DNA from 2 places in the Mesorhizobium sp. M1406 genome. Region 1 is predicted to be linked to the other one. Evidence: predicted binding sites of a transcription regulator. Region 1 holds the regulator's gene; the other holds the start of a gene.
What was found. The regulator LexA, encoded in region 1, represses DNA repair genes until DNA is damaged. The targets are predictions, from matches to a motif close to TGTTCNNNNTGTGTTCNG.

Region 1 (4,497 bases):
AGATCCAACGCTTCCGGCTGCGCACGGAGAAAATCAATTGAGCGAACCATACGATCCGGCGTCCGAAGGCGCACAGATGTCGTTCAACGAGCGCATGTCCTACAGCGACTATCTGCATCTGGAGAAGGTGCTGGAGGCCCAGACGCCGCTGTCGTCAGCGCATGACGAGATGCTGTTCATCATCCAGCACCAGACCTCGGAACTGTGGATGAAACTCGCCCTGCACGAGATTGGTGCCGCGATCCGCTCGATCCGCGCCGATCGCCTCGAGCCGAGCTTCAAGATGCTGTCGCGCGTCGCCCGCATTTTCGAACAACTGAACAACGCCTGGGACGTGCTGCGGACGATGACGCCCAGCGAATACACCGAGTTCCGCGACGCGCTCGGCCAGTCATCAGGCTTCCAGTCCTGGCAGTATCGCGCCATCGAGTTCATGGCCGGCAACCGCAACCTCGCCATGCTCGGGCCGCACAAGCACCGGCCAGACCTCAGCGGAAAGCTGGAGGCGATCCTGGCGGAGCCGTCGCTCTACGACGAAGCGCTGCTGCTCTTGGCGCGCAACGGATTCGACATCGGCGCTGATGCCAAGCGCACGGACTGGCGTGAGACGCGAGCCGAGAATGAAGAGGTTCTGGTCGCCTGGCAGACCATTTACCGCGACCCGCAGCGCTACTGGATGTTCTACGAACTGGCCGAGAAGCTGGTCGACTTCGAGGACTATTTCCGCCGTTGGCGTTTCAATCATGTCACCACGGTCGAGCGCATCATCGGCCTGAAACGCGGCACCGGCGGCACGTCGGGTGCTTCGTACCTGAAGAAGATGCTCGAGATCGTGCTGTTCCCGGAGCTGTGGACGGTCCGCACACGGCTCTGACATCATCGAAATGAGAACAGGCACACCGAGGGGACGCGCTTGCAGCGGGAACCCTTCGCGAACAACCGAGGACTGAACGACCATGAGTGGAATTCCTGATCTCGCTGCGATCGAAGCGATGGATGCCACGGATCCGCTGCGTGCCATGCGCGATCGTTTCATTTTGCCAGAGGGGGTGATCTATCTCGACGGCAATTCACTTGGGGCGGCATCACATGCCGTTTTCGGCGAGTTGCAGCAAGCGGCGACCCAGGAATGGGCCCAGGATCTCATCCGGGCCTGGAATACAGCCGGATGGTTCGAGATGCCGATCGAACTCGGCGATCAGCTTGGACGCCTGATCGGAGCCGCGGCCGGCCAGACCGTCGTCTGCGACACGACGTCGACCAACATCTACAAGGTGTTGCATGCGGCGATGGAGATGCGGCCCGGCCGGTTGGCCATCGTCGCCGAGGGTGACAGTTTTCCCACCGACCTGTACATCGCCGAAGGCGTGGCCTCGACCCGGGATGGCGCCTTGCTGCGCCTCGCGGGCGTCGACGCGCCAACCATCGAGGAGCTGATCGACGAAAGCGTCGCGGTGGTGCTGGTCAACCACGTCAATTACAAATCCGGTGAACTGCGCGACATGACGGCGCTGACGCGCAAGGCCCATGCGGCCGGAGCGCTGATCGTCTGGGATCTCTGCCACACCGCGGGCGCTCTGCCGGTCGAGCTCGATCATGCAAATGCTGATTTCGCTGTCGGCTGCACCTACAAATACCTCAACGGCGGTCCGGGCGCGCCAGCCTTCATCTATGCCGCCCAGCGCCACCACGGCGAGATCAGCCAGCCACTCAGCGGCTGGTGGGGGCATGCGAGGCCCTTTGCCTTCGAACGGGGTTATGTTGCCGGCACCGGTATCCGCCGCTTTCTGTGCGGCACGCAGCCGGTCCTGTCGATGCGGGCGCTCAAAGGTGCGCTCGCCATCTGGAACGACGTCGACATGGCGGCATTGCGAAAGAAAAGCGTCGCGCTGACCGAACTGTTCATCCAGCTCGTCGAAGCGAAGTGCGGCGCCTATGGTCTCACGCTGGAGAGCACCCGAGATGCGACCAAGCGCGGCAGCCAGGTGTCGTTCCTTCACGATCAGGGCTATCAAATCATGCGGGCGCTGATCGAGCGCGGCGTGATCGGTGACTTCCGCGCGCCGTCAGCCATCCGTTTCGGATTTACGCCGCTCTATGTCGGCTACAAGGACGTGTGGCTGGCGGTCGAGGTGCTGGAAGACATTCTGCGCACGAGTGCATGGAAGGACCAGCGTTTCGCCGTCAAGGAGGCCGTAACCTGACGCGGCCGTCCCGACGATCTGTCGTCGCGTCTTGCCCCCAGGTCGGATGACGGAGGACGAATTTTTCGGCTCGCGAATGCGTTCGCCGCTGGTAGCCAGCGCAGGCTGCAATAGATTAACCAAGGTTGGCATTTTGGCTTCGTTTCGTTCACGGCAAACGAACGCCCGGAAAGCTGGAAATGCGCCCGTCGCGGATCCATGGGCAGCTCATGCCAGGCTTGAGCCAAGGTGGGCCACAGCCCATTAACCATAACAATTTCAATGCCGGCAAGCGCATTGTGACGGCATACAGTCGTCGACGAGGCCCGCTGGCGAGCGCCAATAATTTCGACCCCCTTAATAAATTCATTAAACTTTAAACAGTTGCGGAACACAACTGGAACAGATAGTGTTTGTTCTGGGTTTGTTTTTCCGATTCTGGTTTCAGGTACCTGGGGGCCGCCATGCTGACGCGCAAGCAACACGAACTGCTGATGTTCATCCATGAACGCCTGAAGGAAAGCGGCATTCCGCCATCCTTCGACGAGATGAAGGAGGCGCTCGACCTTGCCTCCAAATCCGGGATTCATCGTTTGATCACGGCACTGGAAGAGCGCGGCTTCATTCGCCGGCTGCCCAACCGGGCACGCGCGCTGGAAGTGCTGCGGCTGCCGGACTCGATCGCACCCGGCCTCAACGCGGCAAAGAAGTTTTCTCCAAGCGTCATCCAGGGCAGTCTTGGTCAGGCCAGTCTCGGCCAGGGCGGCCTTGGCCGGCAGATCAGGCCAGCGTCTTCGCGGATGTCTTCAGCAGGCAATGACGACGACGTGGTCGCCGCCGTGTCGATCCCCGTGATGGGGCGCATCGCCGCCGGTGTGCCGATCGATGCCATCCAGCACCAGACGCATTCGATCTCGGTGCCGCCAGACATGATCATGGGCGGCGAGCACTATGCGCTGGAGGTCAAGGGCGACTCGATGATCGAGGCCGGCATCTTCGACGGCGACACCGTCATCATCCGCAATGCCGATACGGCGAGCCCTGGCGAGATCATCGTGGCGCTGGTGGATGAAGAGGAAGCGACGCTGAAGCGGTTCCGCCGCAAGGGCGCCTCGATTGCTCTCGAAGCCGCCAATCCGGCCTATGAAACCCGTATTTTCGGGCCAGACAGGGTCAAGGTGCAGGGCAAGCTCGTTGGCCTGATCCGCCGCTACTAAGGCAGCTGCGGTTCAACGACTGGCTTCTCGGGTCTCTTGAAGGGCGGCAGTCCCCTCGCCTCGCGTGAAAACTTGCGTTGCGCGTGCCAGGGCCGATATGGCCTGTCCACGGCGAAGCTGATTGTCGCCGGCGCGGTCGCCGATTGGCGATCGAAGAAGACGGCAGCACTGCCTTTGCGGGCCAGTTGCCGTTTGGTGATAACGAGAACCAGCGGGTTGTGACAGGCGTCATAGGCCGTCGCGTCATTGATGACGATCAGGTCGGCGAAACCACAGGCTTTCCAGGTGTCTTTTCGGTCCTCGACATAGGCAATGAACGCGCCGGACGGATGCCTGGCGACGCAAACGCCTGAAGTGCAATAGAACGGTGCTCCCGGCGGCATTTCAGCCGCATCCGCGACGTCGAATTGACCGTCGCCTTCGTCGAACACCTCCGGCACGATGATGCTTTCGGATGTCAGCGCACGCTTCCAGTTGTCGACGGTGAATTCGTTCGGCCTGGCCCGGCTGACCGCGAGTTCGCCGCCGCCGATCGGCAACGCGACCAGCCTTGCGTCCTCCGAGATCAGCACGTCGGGTGCGCGCGTGTCCGAGACCGTCAGCAGGCCGGCAAGCGCGAAAGGAAGAGCTGCCAGCCGCAGCCATGTCGTCGCCATCGTCGCGATGACAAGGGCAATCGCCACCAGGAGGACAGACTGCCGCGAAATCAAGCCGATTGCGTCGACTGGCGAACGCTCGGAAATCCATCCGGACATTGCGATCATCGCCGTCAGGCCTTTGCCCATTACATAAAGAAAGGGGCCGTCGGCGCCGAATGGCATCGCCAGTGCGCTGAGGACTGCGAAAGGCATGACGACCAGTGATACGATCGGCATGATCGCCAGATTGGCGAACAGGCTGAGCGGCGACACACGCTGAAAATGCCAGATGGCAAACAGCGCCGTGGCGCCGCCGGCGATGATGGAAGTCATGGAAAGGCCGCCTGCCGCCAGCAGGAATTTTCGCGTCAGGAAACCAGGCAGCGACCGCTTTGGCGGCGGTGGTCTCGTCTTTCCCGCACGATGCTCCGACCAGCCGGCATAGGCGCCGACCAGCGC
Region 2 (4,497 bases), on a different contig from region 1:
AAAACTGGCTGGCATTTTGGCCAAACGTCCGGTTGTCAACGATATTGGCCGCCGCTGCGAGATGATCGTGCGCGTCAACGCGCTGTCCAGCGAATGGGGCGCCGACGATCTGCTTGCCATGGCCAAATGCGAACCTGACGGACTCCTGCTACCCAAGGTCGACACGCCGCGCGACATTCTGGAAGTCGGCGACGTGCTCGACGACAATTTTGCCCCCGATGCGGTGAAACTATGGGCGATGATCGAGACGCCCAAGGCCATGCTCAACATCGGCGCCATTGCCGAGCTTGGCCGCGATCCGGCCTCGCGGCTCGACTGTTTCGTTGCCGGAACGAATGATCTGGTCAAGGAGACCGGCGTGCTGGTCACACCTGACCGGCGCTATCTCGTGCCCTGGCTGATGCAGATGCTGTTGGCCGCGCGCGCCGGCGGCATCGACATGCTCGACGGCGTCTCCAACGATTTCCGCGACCTCGACGCTTTCGCCCGTGAGTGCACGGAAGCCGCGGCCATGGGGTTCGACGGCAAATCGCTTATCCACCCGGCCCAGATCGAAGCCGCCAATCGGGCCTTTGCACCGTCGCCCGAGGCGGTGGCCGAGGCGCGCTCGGTGAAAGAGGCCTTCGAGCTTTCCGAAAATGCCGGCAAAGGTGTGATTGCGCTGAACGGAAGGATGGTCGAGCGGCTGCACCTGGCGCAGGCCGAAAAACTGCTGGCGAAGGCAGCGGCCATCGACGCATGATATCAGCCCTATGCTTGCGGGCTACTCACGACAGGAATCACCCTATGAAACTCTACCGCTTTCTGACCGGCCCGGACGACGCCAGCTTCTGCCACAAGGTAACGGCGGCGCTGAACAAGGGCTGGCACCTGTTCGGCTCGCCGACCTATGCTTACGATAAGAAGGCCAAGACGATGCGCTGCGGCCAAGCCGTCGTGAAGGATATCGATGGACAGGAATACGGGCCGGACACCAAGCTCAGCGACTGGTAGTCGGCGCTCGCATCCACAGCCACCCGGCCAGCCAGGCAATCGCCGCCGCAAGCGTCACCAAGCCCAGGTCAAGAGCCAACTCCGGCACGAACGCACGGAGCGCGATAGGCACCGCGCCAATGAAATAGAGAGCGAGTGGAATGCGCGGCACGCCTCTTGCAACGACAAGAGAGATTACAAACGCGAGCGTCCCAAGCAGAAAAAGAACTGAACTGACGACCAGAGCCAGCCCGAGAGGCCCGGCGCGCAGGTCGATGATGGTTGTCGGCGGAAGTTTCGAAAATACGAGATTGATCACCACTTCCACGCCGACCAAACTTGCCAATGCCACGAAGTTGACGACAAACGCGATCATGCCGAACAGGCCCGCGCGCCGGCCAAATGCAAGAAACAGGCCTACGACAAGTCCAAGCGCCAAGATCTCGGCGACTGGCGCCAGAAGTTGCGTCAGATCGGTGGTCGCGATGAGCGAGCTGCGTTTAGCCGCGTTGACCAGAAGAATAAGCGCGCTTCCCACCCCGGCGACGGAAGCGAGCCGATAGAGCGTAGCGCTGGGCACAGCCGCGCTCGACCGGACAGTCGTGGAATTCTCCTCGTGCCGAGGTCCTTCGGCTGGCCTCTGAAGCGAAATGAGCGATTGCGGACGGCGGGGTTCGGCGGTTGTGGCGAGCATGGTCGTCTCCTCATCTGGGAAAACGGCGGCCGCGAAGACCGCGGGCCTGTTCCGATCCCATCTGTAATCGTTGCTTACATTCTCTTGCCGGAATTGTAAACGGTGATTACATAAATTGCGGAATCATGCTACGGACGCGTGAAGCAGTTCTACCGAACGAAGGGAACGAGATGGCAGAAGCCAAGACGCCTCGCCGCGCCAGCTACCACCATGGCAATTTGCGGGACACGCTGATCGATGCTGCAATTCAACTTGTCGAGGAAGGCGGCCCCGACAATGTGAGCGTGCGCGAAGCCGCAAAGCGGGCCGGCGTTTCCCCCGGCGCACCCTTCCGGCATTTTCAGTCGAAAACAGCGCTGCTGACCGCGGTCGCCGAACAGGCCATGAGCCGGCTGACAGAGGCCGTCGCCAATGCACTTTCAGAAATCGACAGCGCGGATCCCGTCATGGCCTTCGAAGCAATCGGACAAGGCTATCTGGAATGGGCGATTGCCAATCCCACGCATTTCCAGATCATCAGTTCCCGAACGCTGATTGATTTCGACGGGTCGGACAGTCTTCGGGGTCAGAATGAAGCCATTCGCCGGAAGATGATCGACCTGCTGACCCAGGCGCAACAACAGGGTCGATTGGCTGCGAACACGGACTTCGATCATCTGGTTCTTGCCGCTCGTGCATTTGTCTATGGGTTGGCACGAATGGTGGTTGATGGTCATTTTCCGCTGTGGCATCCGTCCGAGGCGCCATCGCTCGCCGTGCGCAAGGCGCTGCATCTTTTCATCAGCCGGATGACCAACCTGCCTGAATCGAAATCTTAGAGGCCTTTGCCGCCGCTGGGTTCTGGACCGACTCGAGAGGAATGGACAGTTCACGCGGCGTAGGAACCAGTTACTCCGCCGCCTCTTCGATCTTCTCCATGTCGTCATCGGACAGCCCGAAATGGTGGCCGATCTCGTGGATCAGCACGTGGGTGACGATGTCGCCCAGCGTTTCTTCGTTCTCGGACCAGTAGTCGAGGATGGCGCGGCGATAGAGCGTGATGCGGTTCGGGCCTTCGCCGGTCTGCGGATTCCAGCGCTCGGCGATGCCGCGTCCCTCGAACAGCCCGAGCAGGTCGAAGGGCGTCTCCAGCGATAGATCGTCCATGATCTCGTCGGTCGGGAACTCGGCGATCTGGATGACGATCTCGCCGGTCAGCTTGCGAAAATCCTCCGGCAGATGGGCATACGCCTCCAGCGCCAGGAACTCCATTTCCTCCATCGAGGGCGAGAGTTCGTCGTGCCAGGTGCGGGTCTTGTAGATACGGGCCATGCTTTGTCCTTTGATCCCGGGCATATAGGCTTTCGCACCGGAATCGGCAAATGGACGGGCTGATGCGCCTGCATCATCAGGTGGAGAGGAATAAATTCCCCATGACTCCGCTTGACTCTTCCGGCCCCCTCTGGAATCTATAGGAACATAACAGGAACAATTGTGAGTGGAAGCTGACCGTCATGGCGATGACCGCCGTGGCGCGGGAGACTGTTTTTGCCCTGCGCCGCCAGATCGCGAAAATCGAGGGAACGCTGCCCGAGCGCCTGCGGGCGCCGGTTGGCGCGCCCCTTGATGCTGACGTCAGCACGGATGTCACGTCCAATACCGATCTCACTATCGTCCGGCGCGGCATTGCCGCGGCTTTGCCGGATGCGTTCCTGCCCACCGGCGTCGAGCGTCTCGATGCCGCTTTGAGTGGCGGCCTGCCGAAGGCAGCCCTGAGCGAAATCCATGGCACGCAAACCCGCGATGCCGGGGCCGTCGCCGGCTTCGCCCTGTCGCTCGCCAGCCTGATCCTCAAGCGGACGCCAGGGTTGCCGGTGCTGTGGATCGGCACCACGGAAATCTTCCGCGAAGCCGGCTTTCCCTATGCCAGGGGGCTTCATGCCTCGTTCGGCATCGAGCCGGAACAATTGCTGTTTTCCGAGGCGCCCAGACTTGTCGATGCGCTCTGGGTCGCCGAGGAAGCAGCCCGAATGACGGCGCTCGCGGCTGTCATTCTTGAAATCCGCGGCAATCCGCGGCGGCTGGACCTGACCGCGACGCGCCGGCTGCATGCAAGGGCGCAAGGTGCCGGCCGCCCGGTGTTCCTGCTGCGGCAGGCGGCCGAGCCCGAGCCGACGGCGGCCCCCGTCCGGCTCATCGTCGCCTCGGCGCCGGCAGCACCACGCGACACCATTGCCGGGCCGCTCGCCGGCTCGATCGGCCACCCGGCCTTCACCCTCACCATCGGCAAGAGCCGCACGGCCTTGCCTGGACAATTCACACTGGAGTGGAACCCCGATGAACGCGCATTCGACGAAAGAGCGGGCGACGAAAGAAGGGGCGAAGAGAGAGGCCGGGCAAAGAATCCTGTCTCTGTGGTTTCCCTATCTGGCAGTGGAAAGGATCCTGCGGCAGCGTCTGGGGCGGTCCTGGCGTTCCCGGCCGTCGGATCACCTGCCGCCATCTCACCCACCGCTGGTGATCAGCCATCGCGACCGCAACGCGCAGCGCATCTCGGCCCTCGACGAGCGGGCTGAGGCGCTGCACCTGAAGCGCGACATGGGCATTGCCGATGCGCGCGCCATGCATCCGTCGATCGACGTCGTCGAGGCCGATCCGGAGGCCGACCGCCGCCTGCTCGAAGGCCTTGCCGACTGGTGCGACCGTTACACCCCGCTGGTGGCGCTGGACGGGGCGGACGGCCTGTTCCTCGACGTCACCGGCTGCACCCATTTGTTCGGCGGCGAGCGCGCCATGCTGGACGACATCCTGTCGCGTTTCTTCCATCAGGGTTTTGACGTCCGCGCCGGGCT

Region 2: a site for LexA is predicted at 3,119-3,136, ahead of NKH03_RS33440 (ImuA family protein). Genes of this name have one in related genera too.

What each region holds. Positions count from the first base shown of each region.
Region 1 is NZ_JAMYKW010000015.1:39,825-44,321, forward strand. Features, by position in the region: gene NKH03_RS15195 (AMP-binding protein) at 1-41, shown strand, start outside; gene kynA (tryptophan 2,3-dioxygenase) at 38-874, shown strand; gene kynU (kynureninase) at 957-2,204, shown strand; gene lexA (transcriptional repressor LexA) at 2,648-3,400, shown strand; gene NKH03_RS15215 (ComEC/Rec2 family competence protein) at 3,397-4,497, opposite strand, start outside.
Region 2 is NZ_JAMYKW010000111.1:387-4,883, forward strand. Features, by position in the region: gene NKH03_RS33415 (HpcH/HpaI aldolase/citrate lyase family protein) at 1-742, shown strand, start outside; gene NKH03_RS33420 (DUF1737 domain-containing protein) at 787-993, shown strand; gene NKH03_RS33425 (hypothetical protein) at 980-1,666, opposite strand; gene NKH03_RS33430 (TetR/AcrR family transcriptional regulator) at 1,837-2,484, shown strand; gene NKH03_RS33435 (metallopeptidase family protein) at 2,555-2,977, opposite strand; gene NKH03_RS33440 (ImuA family protein) at 3,160-4,221, shown strand; gene NKH03_RS33445 (DUF6504 family protein) at 4,163-4,497, shown strand, end outside.